DNA from 4 places in the Ochrobactrum quorumnocens genome. Region 2 is predicted to be linked to each of the others. Evidence: predicted binding sites of a transcription regulator. Region 2 holds the regulator's gene; each other region holds the start of a gene.
What was found. Region 2 encodes LexA, which represses DNA repair genes until DNA is damaged. Its sites were predicted from a motif close to TGTTCNNNNTGTGTTCNG; they were not measured.
Positions count from the first base shown of each region.

Region 1: the regulator LexA is predicted to act here: its motif matches at 1,720-1,737, upstream of def (peptide deformylase).
Region 3: the regulator LexA is predicted to act here: its motif matches at 2,407-2,424, upstream of CES85_RS12540 (sel1 repeat family protein).
Region 4: the regulator LexA is predicted to act here: its motif matches at 2,485-2,502, upstream of CES85_RS19355 (helicase-related protein).

Region 1 is NZ_CP022604.1:1,863,322-1,867,537, forward strand. Features, by position in the region: gene truA (tRNA pseudouridine(38-40) synthase TruA) at 1-218, opposite strand, end outside; gene fmt (methionyl-tRNA formyltransferase) at 222-1,142, opposite strand; gene def (peptide deformylase) at 1,142-1,669, opposite strand; gene CES85_RS18555 (DNA recombination protein RmuC) at 1,771-2,997, shown strand; gene CES85_RS18560 (Rdx family protein) at 3,040-3,348, opposite strand; partial or broken gene CES85_RS18565 (GIY-YIG nuclease family protein) at 3,455-3,736, shown strand; gene lepA (translation elongation factor 4) at 3,983-4,216, opposite strand, start outside.
Region 2 is NZ_CP022604.1:1,218,453-1,222,668, forward strand. Features, by position in the region: gene trpC (indole-3-glycerol phosphate synthase TrpC) at 1-61, shown strand, start outside; gene moaC (cyclic pyranopterin monophosphate synthase MoaC) at 65-541, shown strand; gene CES85_RS15365 (molybdopterin molybdotransferase MoeA) at 565-1,779, shown strand; gene lexA (transcriptional repressor LexA) at 1,901-2,626, shown strand; partial or broken gene CES85_RS15375 (ComEC/Rec2 family competence protein) at 2,880-4,216, opposite strand, start outside.
Region 3 is NZ_CP022604.1:643,567-647,782, reverse strand. Features, by position in the region: gene CES85_RS12555 (antifreeze protein) at 1-71, opposite strand, end outside; gene CES85_RS12550 (P-loop NTPase family protein) at 510-1,121, shown strand; gene CES85_RS12545 (YitT family protein) at 1,360-2,013, shown strand; gene CES85_RS12540 (sel1 repeat family protein) at 2,063-2,320, opposite strand; gene CES85_RS12535 (DUF2147 domain-containing protein) at 2,851-3,210, shown strand; gene CES85_RS12530 (glutathione S-transferase N-terminal domain-containing protein) at 3,328-4,035, opposite strand.
Region 4 is NZ_CP022604.1:2,024,322-2,028,537, forward strand. Features, by position in the region: gene CES85_RS19355 (helicase-related protein) at 1-2,227, opposite strand, end outside; gene CES85_RS19360 (acetyl-CoA C-acetyltransferase) at 2,932-4,122, opposite strand.

The DNA of each region.
Region 1 (4,216 bases), 640 kb from region 2:
GCAGCGCCCCAATCCTTGGTGAGATCGGCGTGAACAATCTGCGCGCTCGCATGGACGCCCGCATCTGTACGTCCAGCCGCGCTCAATGTCAGATCTTCACCGCAGAACTTCTTGAACGCCTGCTCAATGGCATTCTGCACCGCATGGCCGTTTTCCTGCCTCTGCCAGCCGACATAGGGCGTGCCGTCATATTCGACAGTGATTTTATAACGAGGCACCGCTCAGAGAACCTTCGCGACTTGCGCACCGCGCAGAAATTCTTGCGCCGCCAGGGGCTTGCCGCCTGAACGCTGCAGCGTGACGAGCCGCACGGCACCGTCTCCACATGCAATGGTCAACCGATCATCAAGCACTGTGCCCGGCGCACCATTGCCCTCGCCCAACGTGGAGCGCTGCAATTTTACACGCTCAACCTCGCCATTGATTTCCATTTCGCACCACGCACCCGGAAACGGCGACAAACCGCGAATGGTATTGTGCACGTGCGCAGCTGGCTTCGACCAGTCGATGCGCGCTTCGGCCTTGTCGATCTTGGCGGCATAGGTCACGCCTTCTTCGTCCTGCGGCTGAAGTGTCAGACTTTCGCGTTCAAGCGCTCCCAGAGCACGCACCATCAAATCGGCACCAATCATGCTCAATCGATCATGCAATTCACCCGCCGACATATCTGGCGTGATCGCGATCTTTTCAGCCATGGCAACAGGGCCTGTATCAAGCCCCACATCCATCTTCATGATCATCATGCCGGTCTCGGTGTCGCCCGACATGATCGCGCGCTGAATAGGCGCCGCTCCGCGCCAGCGCGGCAGAAGCGAGGCATGGCCATTGTAGCAACCAAGACGCGGTGCATCGAGAATGGCTTGCGGCAACAACAGGCCATAAGCCACAACAATCGCAACATCGGCTTCGAGGCTTGCGAAAACATCCTGCTCTTCCGCACCCTTAAGGCTTTTGGGCGTGAAAACCGGAATGCCGAATTCCTCAGCCTTTTCATGAACTGGCGACTTGGTCAGCTCGAGTCCGCGACGACCTGCCGGGCGCGGCGGCTGTGTATAGACCGCCACCACTTCATAGCCATGCCCGATAATAGCAGTCAGAATCGGCACCGAGAAATCCGGCGTCCCCATAAATACGATACGCATCACAACGCCCTGTTTGACGCGCGCTGGCTGGCGAGCTTCTTGAACTTCTTGATGACCATATCGCGTTTCAGCTTGGAGATATGATCAATGAACAGCACACCATTGAGATGGTCGATCTCATGCTGCAAACAGGTTGCCATCAGGCCATCGGCATCCATCGATTGCGGCTTGCCGTCGGCATCAAAATAATTGACCTTGATCGTCGCAGGCCGTTCAACTTCCGCATAATAATCCGGAATTGACAGACAGCCTTCCTCATAAACGCTGCGCTCGTCAGACGAAGCAACAATCTCAGGGTTTATAAAGACGTGCGGGGCCTTCGCCTCATCTTCCTTGGCAAGGTCGATGACCAGCATGCGCAAAGGTTCGCCCACCTGAATGGCGGCAAGACCAATGCCCGGCGCGTCATACATCGTGTCGAACATGTCGCCGGCAAATTTGCGCAATTGATCATCAAAGCGCTCGACGGGCTTGGACAGTTCACGAAGAACGGGATCAGGAAGAATAATAAGCGGTTTTATAGACATGAGTTTCACGTAATCGCTCGCAAAAGAATCGTCAATTGTAACTTGTAAAATGTTCCCGTTTTGATCTCACCTTTGCATGACGAATCAGCTAAGCTGGACGCATGGAAAATCAGAATCTATTGAATGAGCCGCTCCTGCAGCTCGGTGCTTCTTCGTTCTCGCTCGGAGATATTCTTCTGGCGGGCATTGTTGTGCTCATAGTTTGCCTTGCTATTTTCCTCATTGCGGCAGCGCGCTCAGCCCGTCTTCGGGCGGTGGCCGAAGCGCAGGCAGAAGATCGTGCCCGCGATGCGGAATATCGCATGGCCGAGATTCTGAAAGCACAGTCCGAGATGCAAGGCCGCATGCAGACCATGGCCGAAGTGTTTGGTTCGCGGCAGGCAGAACTTAATCAATCCATCCGCGAGCGTCTTGACGGCATGACGCACCGCATCGGCCAGACCATGACCGAACAGACACGCTCAACCCATGAGAATCTTGCCAAATTGCAGGAGCGCCTGGCCGTCATCGACACCGCGCAAAACAATATCCAGTCGCTCGCAGGGCAAGTGGTACAGTTGCAGGCGATCCTCGCCAACAAACAGACACGCGGCGCATTCGGCCAGTCGCGCATGGAAGCGATCATTGCCGATGGTCTGCCTCAGGGTGCCTATGAGTTTCAGGCGACACTGACCAATGGCACGCGCCCTGACTGTCTGGTACGCATGCCAAACAATTCACCATCGCTGGTGATCGACGCAAAATTCCCGCTTGAAGCATGGAATTCCATGCGCGAAACGGAAAACCCGGAGGCACGCAAGGCCGCCGTTGCACAGTTCCGCCGCGACATGGAAGTGCATATCAAGGATGTGTCCGACAAATATCTCATTACCGGCGAAACGCAGGATACCGCGTTCCTGTTCGTGCCATCGGAATCGATCTTCGCGGACATTCACGAGCATTTTGAAGCGCTGATCCATCGTGCACACCGGGCACGGATCGTTATTGTTTCACCGTCGCTGCTCATGCTGTCTATTCAGGTTATCCAATCGATCCTTAAGGACGCCCGCATGCGCGAGCAAGCCCATGTCATTCAGGGTGAAGTGGTGCGGCTGATGGAAGATGTGGGTCGTCTTGATGAGCGTGTGCGCAAGCTGCAAACCCACTTCCTGCAGGCCAATAAGGATATCGACGATATTCTGGTGTCCTCGAACAAAGTGACAAAGCGCGGTGCAAAAATCGAAGCGCTTGAATTTGGACCAGCGCCGACTGAGGAGGCCCAGCGCCCCACCCGCCAGCCAGAAACCGCCCCCACCCAAATGCGGCTGCGCGTGGTGGACGAAGACTAACAGCCCATCCAAACAAAGAAGCCCGCAAACTGCGGGCTTTTTCTATTCTGGTTTCGGCTTGCTATCTGAATGCCCAAGATCGCGATCTGGCCAGACGATATCCCGCAGGCGTTGCTTCAGAAGCTTGGCTTCTGGAAAACCACCGTCAAGCTTGCGTTCCCAGATAAGCTCTTCATTGCCATCGGTCATATGAACGCGAATTTCAAACACGCCACCTGTTCCGGGCCGCAGTGCCACTTCCGCCAGATCCTGCCCGAAAGTCTGCAAAAGCTCCTGCGCCAGCCACGCCGCCCGCAGCATCCAGTTGCATTGCGTGCAGTAGGTGATGGAGATGCGGGGACGTATCGACATGAACTTAACCTTTTGAACCACGGCAGGCCTTCAAGCAATTGCCCGACTTGTTAGGGTGGCGCACTTCGAGCAATATCTAGCTTCCAAAGATACGCGGGGGCAAGTCATGGAAGCAACGATTTACATTCTCAAATATGCGGATGGTTCGTATTATACGGGCCTGACCTAGCAGGATATTGAGGCTCGGATTTGGGAGCATAACCAAGGCATCTATGAAGGCTATACCAAGAAGCGACGGCCGGTGGAGTTGGTTTTCACAGAGACTTATGACCGGATCCTTGATGCAATTGCACGCGAATGCCAGATCAAAGGATGGTCGCGCGCCAAGAAAGAAGCGCTTATCGCCCTCAATTACGAAGCTTTACCGGAGCTCTCTCAACGGAAATAGTCGTGCCGTTTATCTGCTCGTCACCCCCGCCCTTCGAGACGCCGTTTTCAACGGCTCCTCAGGATGCGGGAAAGCGGTAGCGCTATCAAAATAAATATCCCAAAAGAAAAGGGACGCTAACGCGCCCCTATTTCATACAATAATCTTTCAACAGCATCGGATTGGAACAGCATCGAAAGAAGACACTTTCATCCGGTGCATAGGCAAAACGTTTGATCGTCCATAGCTAATCGAAAGACCAAAAGATCAATCATCACCCATCTTAAGAGCCTGAATGAAGGCCTCTTGCGGGATTTCCACTTTGCCGAACTGGCGCATGCGCTTCTTGCCTTCCTTCTGCTTGTCCAGAAGTTTGCGCTTACGCGAAATATCGCCGCCGTAGCACTTGGCCGTCACGTCCTTACGCAGAGCCGAGATCGTCTCACGCGCAACGATGCGCCCGCCAATGGCTGCCTGAATCGGGATCTTGAACATGTGCTG
Region 2 (4,216 bases):
CCTGATGCGCAAAGATGATGTTGCGACCGCAACCCGCGAACTTCTGACCGGCAAGGCCTGAGATATGGCGACCAAGCTCACCCATATCGACCAGACAGGCGCTGCCCATATGGTCGATGTTGGGGACAAGTTTGAGACTGAACGTCAGGCCACGGCAGAAGGCGCAGTCAGGATGAAGCCGGAAACGCTGGCGCTTATTCTGGAAGGCAATGCAGCCAAGGGTGACGTTATCGGCGCCGCACGGCTCGCTGGCATTATGGCCGCAAAGAAAACGTCAGATCTTATTCCGCTTTGCCACCCTCTGATGTTGACAAAAGTATCGGTTGATATCCAGCCTGATCTGACACTTCCCGGTCTGCGTATTCGTGCTACTGCAAAGCTTAAAGGCCGCACTGGTGTAGAGATGGAAGCCTTGACTGCTGTTTCCGTCACCTGCCTGACCATTTACGACATGGCCAAAGCAGTTGATCGCCATATGGAGATCACCGACATCCGTGTTTCGGCAAAAAGCGGCGGCAAGTCAGGCGACTGGAAAGCCTGAACATTCAGACGAGAGGAAACCCTATGTCCCTTCTCCCGGTCGATGAAGCACTTGCCCGCATCCTAAGCGCCGCTGAGCCGCATGGTTTTGAGCAGATACCACTTGCTTCAGCCGGAGGCCGTGTTGTTGCCGAGCAGGTCGCTGCGAAACTACTCCAGCCGCCATTTGATTGTTCCGCCATGGATGGCTATGCGCTCATCGCGCCTCAGAATGTTGAATATCCGATTGAACTTACAGTGATCGGCGAATCGGCCGCTGGAAAAAGATTTGAAGGCAAGCTTGCCGCTGGTGAAGCTGTGCGTATTTTCACCGGTGCACCTATGCCAGTTGGCGCTGACTGCATCGTCATTCAAGAAGACACCGAGCGTTCTGGTGACAAACTGACGATCCAACAAGGGCTCGATAAAGGCCGCCACATTCGGCGTGCGGGCCTCGACTTTGCACCCGGCGACACTGTTCTTCCAGTTGGATGCGAACTTGACGCCCCGGCGCTATCTCTTGCTGCAGCGAGCGGCAATGCAACGATTTCTGTTTTCAAGCAGCCGCGAATTGCCATTCTCGCCACAGGCGACGAGCTCGTCCCACCCGGAACAATTCCCGGACCTGATCAAATTGTGGCCTCCAATAGCGTGGGAATAGCCGAGATCGTGCGTCGCGCAGGTGGCAAGCCTGAAGACATGGGCATCATCGTTGACGACCCCGCCAAAATCGAATCAGCGATAAGCCAAGTGCTCGACGATGGCATCGATATCCTTGTCACTATCGGTGGCGCATCAGTAGGTGATCGTGATTACGTGCATGGCGCGTTGAAAAACAGCGGTGTTGATCTCGATTTCTGGAAAATTGCTATGCGACCCGGCAAACCGCTGATGTATGGCCGCAAGACAGTTTCAGGCAAAACAGTGCACGTCATCGGCCTGCCGGGAAACCCTGTTTCTAGCCTCGTTTGCGGCCTCGTATTTCTACGTCCATTGGTAGCCAAGCTATCCGGCACGGATTTGACCGCAGATATTCGTCCCGCAAAGCTTGGTCAGGCGATGAATTCTAATGATCACCGGCGCGATTTTGTTCGGGCAACAGTCGAACAGGACACTGATGGAACATTGATCGCAACACCTTTTCCTCTCCAGGATTCGTCGATGCTTTCTGCCTTAGTCCGCTCCAATGCGCTGCTAATCAGAGATGAAAATGCACCAGCTGCAGCGACCGGTGAATCGTGCTTGATATTGATGCTGTAACGAACCTATCCAATTCCGCCAGTCCGTTAATCATTTTAAAACCATTGCAGAACAAGACTGGAACATATAGTGTTCGTTCTGGTTTTGTTTTTATTTGATTCTGGTCTGGAGGGTGTAGCGCATGTTGACCCGTAAACAGCACGAGCTTCTGCTGTTCATTCATGAACGTCTTAAAGAGACGGGCATCCCTCCGTCTTTTGACGAGATGAAAGAGGCTCTCGATCTAGCCTCGAAATCGGGCATTCATCGCCTCATCACGGCCTTGGAAGAACGTGGCTTTATCCGCAGACTCCCAAATCGTGCACGTGCATTGGAAGTGCTCCGTCTGCCAGATTCCATTGCTCCCGGACTGAATTCGCAAAAGAAATTTGCGCCAAGTGTGATTGAAGGCAGTCTGGGCAAGGTGCCACCTGCCCCCGTGCCTGCGCGCCCTGCTCCGACAACAGCCAATGACGACGTATCGACCATGGTTTCCATCCCTGTGATGGGTCGTATCGCTGCTGGTGTACCAATCTCGGCGATCCAGAATCAGACCCATTCGCTCAGCCTTCCGCCAGAAATGATTGGCGCAGGTGAACACTACGCGCTTGAGGTCAAGGGCGACTCGATGATCGAAGCCGGAATTTTCGATGGTGATACTGTCATCATCAAGCGCGGCGATACAGCCAATCCAGGCGAAATCATCGTTGCACTGGTGGATGACGAAGAAGCGACGCTGAAACGTTTCCGCCGCAAAGGTGCGTCCATTGCGCTCGAAGCTGCAAACCCTGCCTATGAGACGCGGATATTCGGTCCTGACCGTGTTCGTGTGCAGGGCAAGCTGATCGGACTGATCCGACGCTACTAGAGCGCCGTGCGCCCTCTTGGGCGCACGAAGAACGCTCTCAACTATTGAATCTACCCATCCTGAAATGTGTAAAGCATTTTTCGGACAAGATGCGCACTAGAGCATATCTCCCAAAAGTTGGAACCGGTTTTGGTATAAAGATATGCGTAAAAACAAACAGTTAGGCGAATTTCTAACGATTCATCTTAAACAGGAAATGCGCTAGGATAAAAACTTAGAGCGTTTTTTGTTAAATCAAAGAAACGCTCCGGAATTATTGCGGAAGATCAGAGCCGATTGCATTTTCTGTTCCAGCTTTCTTCCGATACTCACGATCAGGCAAGCCGCGCGCCGCTCGTGAATAAAGTCGATAGAGATGCCAAGGTCTTGTAGGTGCATCGACTGAAAAGCTCAGTTTGTCCGCATAGTCGCTGATATTCCGAGGTACAGCAGGCGCGAAACGATAAGCCTCACCCTCACTGACTGGTTCTTGCCCCAAAAACTTTGCCTGAGCCACTTTGTCTGCGTTTAATTTTTGTCCAAATCTTATTTCAAGAGTTCCTTTGAGGGCTAATTCTTGCCTGCCGATCACGAGCGCGTTGGACCGCTCACAGCTTAGTTTTTTTCCGGCAATAGCAAGAATAACAATATCCCCCACATTACAGGCGACCTCGCGCATGTCTTCCTGGGTGGTATAGGCTAGCATTCGACCGTCCCGAAGGGGAATGGTACAGAGGCCGTCCTCACAAAGGAAAGCGTTCTCATCAACGGGAACGGGCTGTTTTTTCATTATGTGCGGAGAAACAAACGTTTCAACCAGATAGGCTGTCTGCCAGTTCTGTGCTGTGAATTGCGGTGGCCTGCTGCGATTAACAGCAAAATTCCCATCCGACAGTCGCACCGCCACAAACTTCGCATCTTCACTGACAAGAACATCAGGCATCGGCGTCCGAATGAATGCGATCAGTCCCAACACAACGAATGGAAGCGCCAGTAACCGCAGCCGAGTTGTGAAAACAACAGCAATCAAAAGCGCAACTGTCCAGAGAATGAGCGTGATGACTGGCATGACACCGGGATTGCCATCGGGCGATAGGCTGGCGACGAATTCCGCAATATGTCGCACAAGTAGAACGCCAAACCCCATGACCTGTAATGGCAGCCAATCGAGTTGCAGGGGCATCAACAATAGACTCAAGACTGCAAATGGCATCACCAGTATCGAAATAACCGGCAAGGCTAGTACATTGCCAACAAGCCCCAAAGGGGCGGTATTGTTGAAATGGTAAGCGGCAAATATCCCGCTGGCCACACCCGCTACAATTGATGTCGCAGCTGTGGCGATCGTCGGCGCTAGTATTCTTGACAGAATCCCGCGCGGCGATGCCGTGCGGTTTTCCATACCTGACTGTTTGCGGGCCTTCCTTTCACTCCACCAGGCGAACGCCGCAATCAGTCCCGCCGTTGCTGAAAATGACATCTGAAAACTTGGACCCAATATTTCGTGCGGCGAGATCGCGATCATCGCTATCGCTGAAATCGCCAGATTGCGCATACTGATAGCCGCTCTGTCAGCCAGAAGCGCGCAAAGCATCACAGCAATCATCACGT
Region 3 (4,216 bases), 570 kb from region 2:
GAAAAAACAAAGGCAGATGCGCTCAAAATGATTGCTGTGCCAGCCAAGGCTGTGATGGTACGAATAGACATCTCGTCGCTCCCTGTCGGATACGGACTATTGAATTCGTTGCTCTTGAGCGCATTTCGATCTGATTTTTCAGATCTGCGCGCCTCAACTCTTTGCTTCAATGCGCATCTTATCCGAAAACCGTTTCACACTTTTCGGGATGCACTCCAGAACGGCTCAGTTAAGATTGAAACGTCCTAACCGTTCCGTCTCTACGCATTATCCTTACGCAAAATTGCCGCGCAGTTTTGCCGGAAATGCTTTTTTGGTTCATTCGCAGATCGCTTATCGCGACAATCAAAACATCAGTCTGCTTTGCCGGTCTTTATACCTTTTAAAGTTTCGCATCCACCGACTAGCTTGATGCCAGGCAAGTTGACTGTCAATCAGTTGCTTAATATTACCACTGTCTACAATACAAAATTTCTAACTGTCATTCTTTAGACGTTACGTAAATTTGAATGACACAAAGTAAATATATAGTAGTTCCAAACTCTTGTCCTGTCTTTATTGGAACAGAGTTAAAATGCGGGGACATCCAAGTGACACAACGGATCATGATCATTGGCGGCGCTGGCTCGGGGAAGTCTACCCTTGCAAGCATGCTCGGAAAAATCAGTGGTCTACCTGTGATTCACATCGACACCATTTACTGGGAAGCCAACTGGGTTATGCGCCCGCGCAACGAGATCGGCCGTCTTACGAACGAGGTTGCTGATCGCGATGAATGGATATTCGAAGGCAATCACAGCGAAACAATGGCGCACCGCGCATCACGTGCCGATATGCTCATATTTCTCGATATTTCGACGCCGCGACGGCTCTGGCGAATCATAAGGCGAACGTTTGGCCATTACGGCCGGTCGCGTCCGGATATGGCTGAAGGCTGTGCAGAACGCTTTGATTGGGAATTTTTCAAGTTTGTCGCCAATTATCGTAAAAATGGCCGTATTCGGGCGCTTTCGTTTGTTGAAGAGGCTTCTTCCCACCTGCAAAAATATCATTTGCGCACGCCGGGCGATGTGAAGCGTTTTCTTGTTAAAGCACAACACGAAATATTCTTAAAAAATTGACGCTTAGGAATTGCGTGAAATCAACAAAGCCCCACCTAAAATAACAATATTTCAAGCAGTGCGGGCATGTTCTCTGAATGCTATATCTGCGATGTCTCCCAAGACTTGACGCTGGCGCGTGGAGCACTCGCCCATCAGTACAGCGCGAATTTACATGCACTCAGATGGCGGAACTTTAGTTCGAGCCATTTGTGCAATCTTGTCCGGATTACCGGTTTTCGCAGCTCTGGAGTTAAACGTGGCCGATATCGCAGATAGCGCCTCCCCGCTTGCTGATGTTACCAGCGCAATGGGTTTCGATCGTCACCGTCTTTACGAAGACGCGATCGCCATGCTGATTGGCACTTCCTTCATTGCGCTGGGCATTACGCTCTATAGTCAAGCGACGCTGATGACGGGTAGCACCGCTGGCATCGCCCTTTTGATCCAGTATGCCACCGGCATCGGATTTGGCCTGCTTTATTTTCTGATTAATTTGCCATTTTATTATTTTGCAGCAAAGCGTATGGGCTGGCCATTCACGATCAGGACATTCATCGCAGTCGCGCTGATGTCGTTCTTCGCAAAAGTCATTCCGTTATGTGTCGATTTCAGTTCGATCAACCCGCTCTTCGCAGCACTAATGGGGGGAACCTTGATGGGAATGGGGGTATTGGCATTGTTCCGTCACCGCTCCGGTGTTGGTGGCGTCAACATTCTCGCCCTTTATCTGCAGGATGCCTACGGCATTCGTGCTGGCTGGTTTCAGCTTGAACTCGATGTCCTCATCATGTTTGGATCGCTGTTTTTCATCCCTCTTGAAAACATGCTGCTTTCACTGGTGGGTGCGATAGCGATGAACGCCATCATCGCGATTAACCATAAGCCGGGGCGTTATCTCGGTATTAGCTAATAAAAAAGCCGCCTGATGAGGCGGCTTTTTTGTCAGTAATCAAGCAATCTTAGTGCGCAGTCATCCATTCGCGCGCACCGCGAAGAGCTGCAGCAAGCTCTGTCTTGCTCATAGTCGCCGCCACCTGATTGCGCATGCGCTCAGCTTTCTGATTACCACGAATGGCTGCGATGTTGAGCCACTTATGCGCTTCGACCACATCGATTTCACAGTCACGACCGATAGCGTATTTCAAACCCATCTCCAGCAGAATGCGATCCTGGGAACCTGCTTTGTCGTGCTGCGTAACGCTCTGAAACTGTGTCATTTTTCTTTGTCCCTGTTAAATCCCGAGAACCGTCCGCTCTTTGTTTCCGAGACTGGCTTTCACCGTCTTGGAACTGTCGGATCTGTCGTTCCGTTCATGGTCTTTAAGATAAGCGACAGGATTAAAATGCGCGTTAAAACAGATGCTTAACAAGGGGACAACGAAATCCCAACAAGGAGTAAACTTGGGAATTCGTTAAACATCCAAACCATCTGAATTACAGCGTTTTTCGGAAATAGGGATGTTTTTCACCTTCTCGCTTGGAAACCAGATGATAACCATGGTGCAGATTGATGGGCCAAAGCGTGTTCAGAACTGAATGAATGAGATCGATGTTCTAGCTTTTATTTACCCCGTATTTGGCTTCAAAGCCGCTTCACACTTTTGGCGATGCATTCTGGAAACATTGCTATCAGCGAATTCGAGCACGCAAATTATCCCTCTTCCGCTCCGACCAAAACTCGATTACGTTTACGTTTGCGTAAGTATTCTGCAAGGCCTGAAACCTTGTGGCATTTTGGGAGGAATGCATGATCCGCAATTTTATTATGGGAATGACTGCAGCTGTTGCATTGACGGCGGGTCTGTCTGCTCCAGCATTTGCCGATGAGGCAATTGTAGGCACATGGAAGCGTCCAAACGGCACGATCATCAGCTACGCTGCATGTGGTGGCGGCAAATACTGCGGCACCGTGCAGACCGGTGAGTATAAGGGCAAGTCAATCGGCTCGATGTCCGGTAAAGACGGCACCTATAAGGGCGAAGTCAACAAGCTTGATGAAGGCAAGACCTATACCGGCAAGGCCAGCGTTAAAGGCAACACGCTATCGCTATCCGGATGCGTTATGGGCGGATTGATCTGCAAGAGCGAAAGCCTGACACGCCAATAAGCAATGCATGAGAGCAGCAATTAAAGCACCGATCTGACAGAAGCAGATCGGTGCTTTATTATTTTTCCGCGCATCTGAACCGAGAGGCCGTTCGGGATGCGCTGTAGAAACCGCTATTTAGCGAGCCTTCTGGCCGAACAGGATTTTCTGAGCTTCCTTGTCATTTGCCAGATTAGACTTTTCTCGCTCTTCTTTGCCGACCACAAGGCCACGCTGCACAGCCGGACGCGTGTTCATCGTTTCATGCCAGCGCTTGAGGTTTGGGAAATCTTCCAGATTCTGATCATAATTCTTGTAAGCATTGATCCAGCCGATACTCGCCATGTCAGCAATAGAATATTCGCCTGTAATATATTCCTTACCTTCAAGCTGACGGTTCAGGACGCCATAGAGGCGATTAACCTCATTGGTGTAGCGATCAATACCGTACTGCACCTTTTCCGGCGCATAGACACGGAAATGTCCGGCCTGCCCCGACATCGGCCCCAGTCCGCCCATCTGCCACATCAGCCATTCATCGACGGCCACACGCTTGCGTTCATCGGTCGGATAAAACTTGCCGAACTTTCGACCGAGATATTGCAGAATGGCACCCGATTCAAACACCGAAATTGGCTCGCCGCCCGGGCCTTCAGGATCAATTATGGCTGGCATACGATTATTCGGCGCAATTTTGAGAAAATCCGGCTGAAACTGATCACCTTTGCCGATATTCACATATTTGACTTCATAAGGAACACCAAGCTCCTCCAGCATAATGCTAATCTTGAAGCCGTTCGGTGTAGGCCAATAGTAAAGCTCAATGGGTTTTGTCTGTTCAGCCATGGGTATCTGTCTCCCGCTTTCTTGGCTTTGTCCGCATTTCCGATGCGGGCTAACATAGGCTCCGTGTAGCCCGGCACAAGAGCGAAGCGATCAAGTTAATGAAACATCAATATTTTTGAACGCCGGATGAATGCGGCTCTCAGGAGCAGTTCAGGTGAGACCCGTAAACTCAAACCCGTAG
Region 4 (4,216 bases), 810 kb from region 2:
CGGCCAGACGATAGAACATCGGATCAAAAGCCGGATCAACGACGACCGATGTACGACCGGCGGCCAGTACATTGACCACATCGCCATAACCAGCGCGTTCACGACCATCATTCTTCAGAGCCCAGAGCAGTGTGATAAGGCCAGCCGGAGCGGGCTTCAGCAGCATTGGCATGAAAACGTGGTAGGCACCAAACCGTACGCCGAGACGTCGAAGAGCTGCTCGCGAATCCTGATCCAGACCCCGTACTTCCTCAGTCACTTCGCGGCGCTGAAGAATACCAAGACCTTCGACGATCTGGAAAGCCAGGCCGCGTGTCATACCGGTCAAAGCGTCAGCAGCACTGAGATCAGTCAGTGGCTTCAATACGGTTTCGATATGGTGCACGACAAAACGTTCAATACGGGCAGCAACCTTGTCGCGTGCTGATCCGGTGAGTTGTTCGTCGGCCAGAATGATTGCGCGCGGCTTCAACACATCGTCGCCAGCGACGAGCGTTGCAACGGTTGCACCAACCCAGCGCATCACGCCATCCGACCCAAGCGCAAAATCGCCATTGGGTGCCGCAGCAAACCGCTCCGCACGACGTTCGAACTCGGCGGCAAGCGCCTTTTGTGCAGCCGTCTTCACAGCCTTCGCGTCCGGCCCTTCAGCCTGAACGTCGGCAGTGAACCGGAATCCTTCTAGTTGCCCAACATTGTGGCCCTCGACAATTACGTCACCGGCCGGGCTGATTTCTGCTTCTAGCATGGCATTCTCTCTCAGGCGCCTCATAAGCACGCTTGTCCTGCGGTCTACAAAGCGTTTCGTCAACCTTTCATGCAGCGCATCGGACAGTCTGTCCTCAATTTCGCGCGTCTTTTCCTGCCAGTGTGTCGGATCGGCAAGCCATCCCGGCCTGTGCGACACAAAAGTCCAGGTACGGATTTGCGCCACGCGATGCGACAGAGTGTCAATTTCCCCCTCTGTACTGTCTGCGCGGCGCACCTGTTCGCTCATATAATCTTCATCAACGCTCCCTCGGCGGACCAGATCCTGATAAATGGTTGCAATGATATCGGCATGTTGAGCCGGCGCGATCTTACGATAATCGGGGAGCGCACAGGTATCCCACAAAAGTTCGATCCGCGCAGGCGTCGTTGCAAGCCGCACAATGTCTTCGTCTTTCGACAAATTTTCAAGCGCTTGTTGATCAACCGCAGGCAATGCTTTGGTGAGCCCTTCGATGGGCGTCGGTGTTTCCAGAGAATAACGCAAATCACTGAGCGACGAAAAGTCGAACCTCCCCGTCCGCCACTGCAGCACTTTCACCGGATCAAACGCATGCGCTTCGACCCGCTCCACAAGCTCATCGTCAAGCGGCTGCACCTGCCCTGTCACGCCAAAAGTACCGTCACGCAAATGACGCCCAGCGCGACCTGCGACCTGACCAACCTCGGCGGGTGTCAGATCGCGGAACTGGTAGCCATCAAACTTGCGGTTCTGTGCAAATGCCACATGATCAACATCAAGGTTAAGTCCCATGCCGATCGCATCGGTCGCAACCAGAAAATCGACATCGCCCGACTGATAAAGCTCAACCTGCGCATTGCGGGTGCGTGGACTGAGCGCACCCATCACCACGGCAGCACCACCACGCTGACGTCGGATCAGTTCTGCAATCGCATAAACTTCGTCGGCTGAGAACGCCACGATAGCCGAGCGATTCGGCAGACGAATGATTTTCTTGGCGCCCGCATAGGAAAGATGAGACAGACGCGGACGTGTCACCACGGTGATGCCGCGCAAAAGCTTTTCAAGAATGCCGCGCATGGTGCCTGCACCAAGCAACAAGGTTTCCTGTCGCCCACGCAGATGCAGAATACGGTCGGTAAAGATGTGACCACGTTCCAGATCACCCGCGAGCTGCACTTCATCGATAGCCACAAAAGGCATATCTGTCCGACGTGGCATGGCTTCAACGGTGCAAACTGAATAACGCGAACCGGGAGGTGTGATTTTTTCCTCGCCTGTTATCAGCGAGACATTAGCAGCTCCGACCTTCTCGACAACACGATTGTAAACCTCGCGCGCAAGCAAGCGCAGCGGAAGGCCTATCATGCCACTGCCATGCGACAACATCCGCTCAATAGCGAGATGTGTCTTGCCGGTATTTGTTGGCCCCAGCACCGCAGTAACACCGCGGCCGCTCAAGCTTAGCGGCAGATCGTGGGCAGGGAGATGGTTCATGCCAATAATAGAATTCCCGGAACAAATGCCATGCGATAGCACTATATGACTTGAGCTTAAAGCGCTCCTGTTAAGTTTCATTCAGTGTTTTAGGGCCTTTATCGCCCTGCAAAACCTTCGCTGTTTTAACTGGAACTGTTCTCAAACGCACCCTGAAAAGAACAAAACGGCTTTCAAATGGCCATAGGAGTGAGAACACAGATTGGGACGTTGATTATATGCGTTTCCATATCTTAACAAATGCCTCTCTTAAGAACTAGAACGACTCCAGAACGAATCGGCGACGAATCGCTGTTTCTGCGCTCTTCGCCTTTTGTTCACGGCCACATATGGTGGTGAAGAAACCCGGACCCACCATATGATGAATCACTCGCGTTAAGGTTCGAGCTTAAGTAAGAACAAAACGATAGGCACGTTAACCTTTGCTTTTGACGCTTTCGTACAAGAGAAGCGCGAAACCCAATCGTTTATAAAGTATCAATCTTTCCTGACAGTTAGTTAACGCCCACATCCCATGAGAACCCATTTTCATTAACCTTCAGGCCAAAGCCGGAACGAATCGGCGACGAATCGCTGATCTGCAGGTTTTCCTCTTTTGTTCTCACCATATATGGTAGCGACCGGGCGCAAATCCCATAGAGCAGCCCAGCTTTGCCGCTCCATTTTTGATACAAACGATGTCGGCGTTAACTTTTACCCATCTATTACCGCTCGACACACAGGGCGACACCCATGCCGCCGCCGATGCATAGCGTTGCCAGACCGCGCTTCACATTGCGCCGTTTCATTTCATAGAGAAGCGTTGTCAGCACACGCGCACCCGAGGCACCAATCGGATGGCCAATAGCGATAGCGCCGCCATTGACGTTGACAATTGCTGGATCAAGACCGAGATCGCGCACGACAGCGCAGGATTGCGCTGCAAAAGCCTCATTGGCTTCAACCAGCTCCAGATCAGAAACAGTCCAGCCTGCCTTTTCGAGTGCTTTCCTTGTCGCAGGAATTGGGCCCGTCCCCATGATTGATGGATCGACACCCGCAGTCGCCCAGGAAACAATATGCGCAAGCGGTTCGACACCGCGTTTTACAGCTTCGTCCACATCCATCAGAACCACGGCAGCAGCTCCGTCATTTATGCCGGAGGCATTGCCCGCTGTGACCGTGCCTTCCTTGTCGAAAGCAGGCTTCAGCTTGGCAAGTGCTTCAATGGTCGTGCCAGCACGGATATATTCGTCGGCGGAAACGATCGTCTCGCCCTTTCGGCTCTTCACAGTAAAAGGAACGATTTCATCATCGAAGCGGCCGGCCTTCTGTGCGGCCTCGGCGTTATGTTGGGAGGCAAGCGCAAACACATCCTGTTCCTCGCGGCTCAACTGCCACTGTTTGGCAATATTCTCCGCTGTAATCCCCATGGGATAACCGTGAAAGGCGTCGACCAAGCCGTCTTTCATCATGGTGTCGACCATTTTGAAATCGCCCATTTTCACGCCACCGCGCAGATGTGCGCAGTGTGGCGCCATTGACATGGACTCCTGTCCACCCGCCACGATGATTTTTGCGTCGCCTGACAGAATTTGCTGCATACCAAGCGCCACAGAGCGCAAACCGGAACCGCAGAGTTGGTTGATTGAGAAAGCCGTCGTTTCTTGCGGGCAACCAGCAGCCATTGCCGCCTGACGGGCCGGGTTCTGCCCCTCACCTGCCGTTAACACCTGACCAAGAATGACCTCGTCCACATCGACCGCATCAACGCCTGCGCGTTCAAGAGCTGCCGCAATAACAGCAGCACCCAGCTCATGCGCTGGCACGTTGGCAAAGGCACCGTTGAAAGCCCCCACCGCTGTACGGGCAGCGCTGGCAATAACGATGGCCTTCGGATTATTTGTGGCTGTCATTCTTTCCTCCTTGAAAAATCACTGACAGAGAAAACCCAAAATGAACCCTTTTGCAAGAACTGACGCAAGGGTTGCGAGAAGACACCTTCGCTCA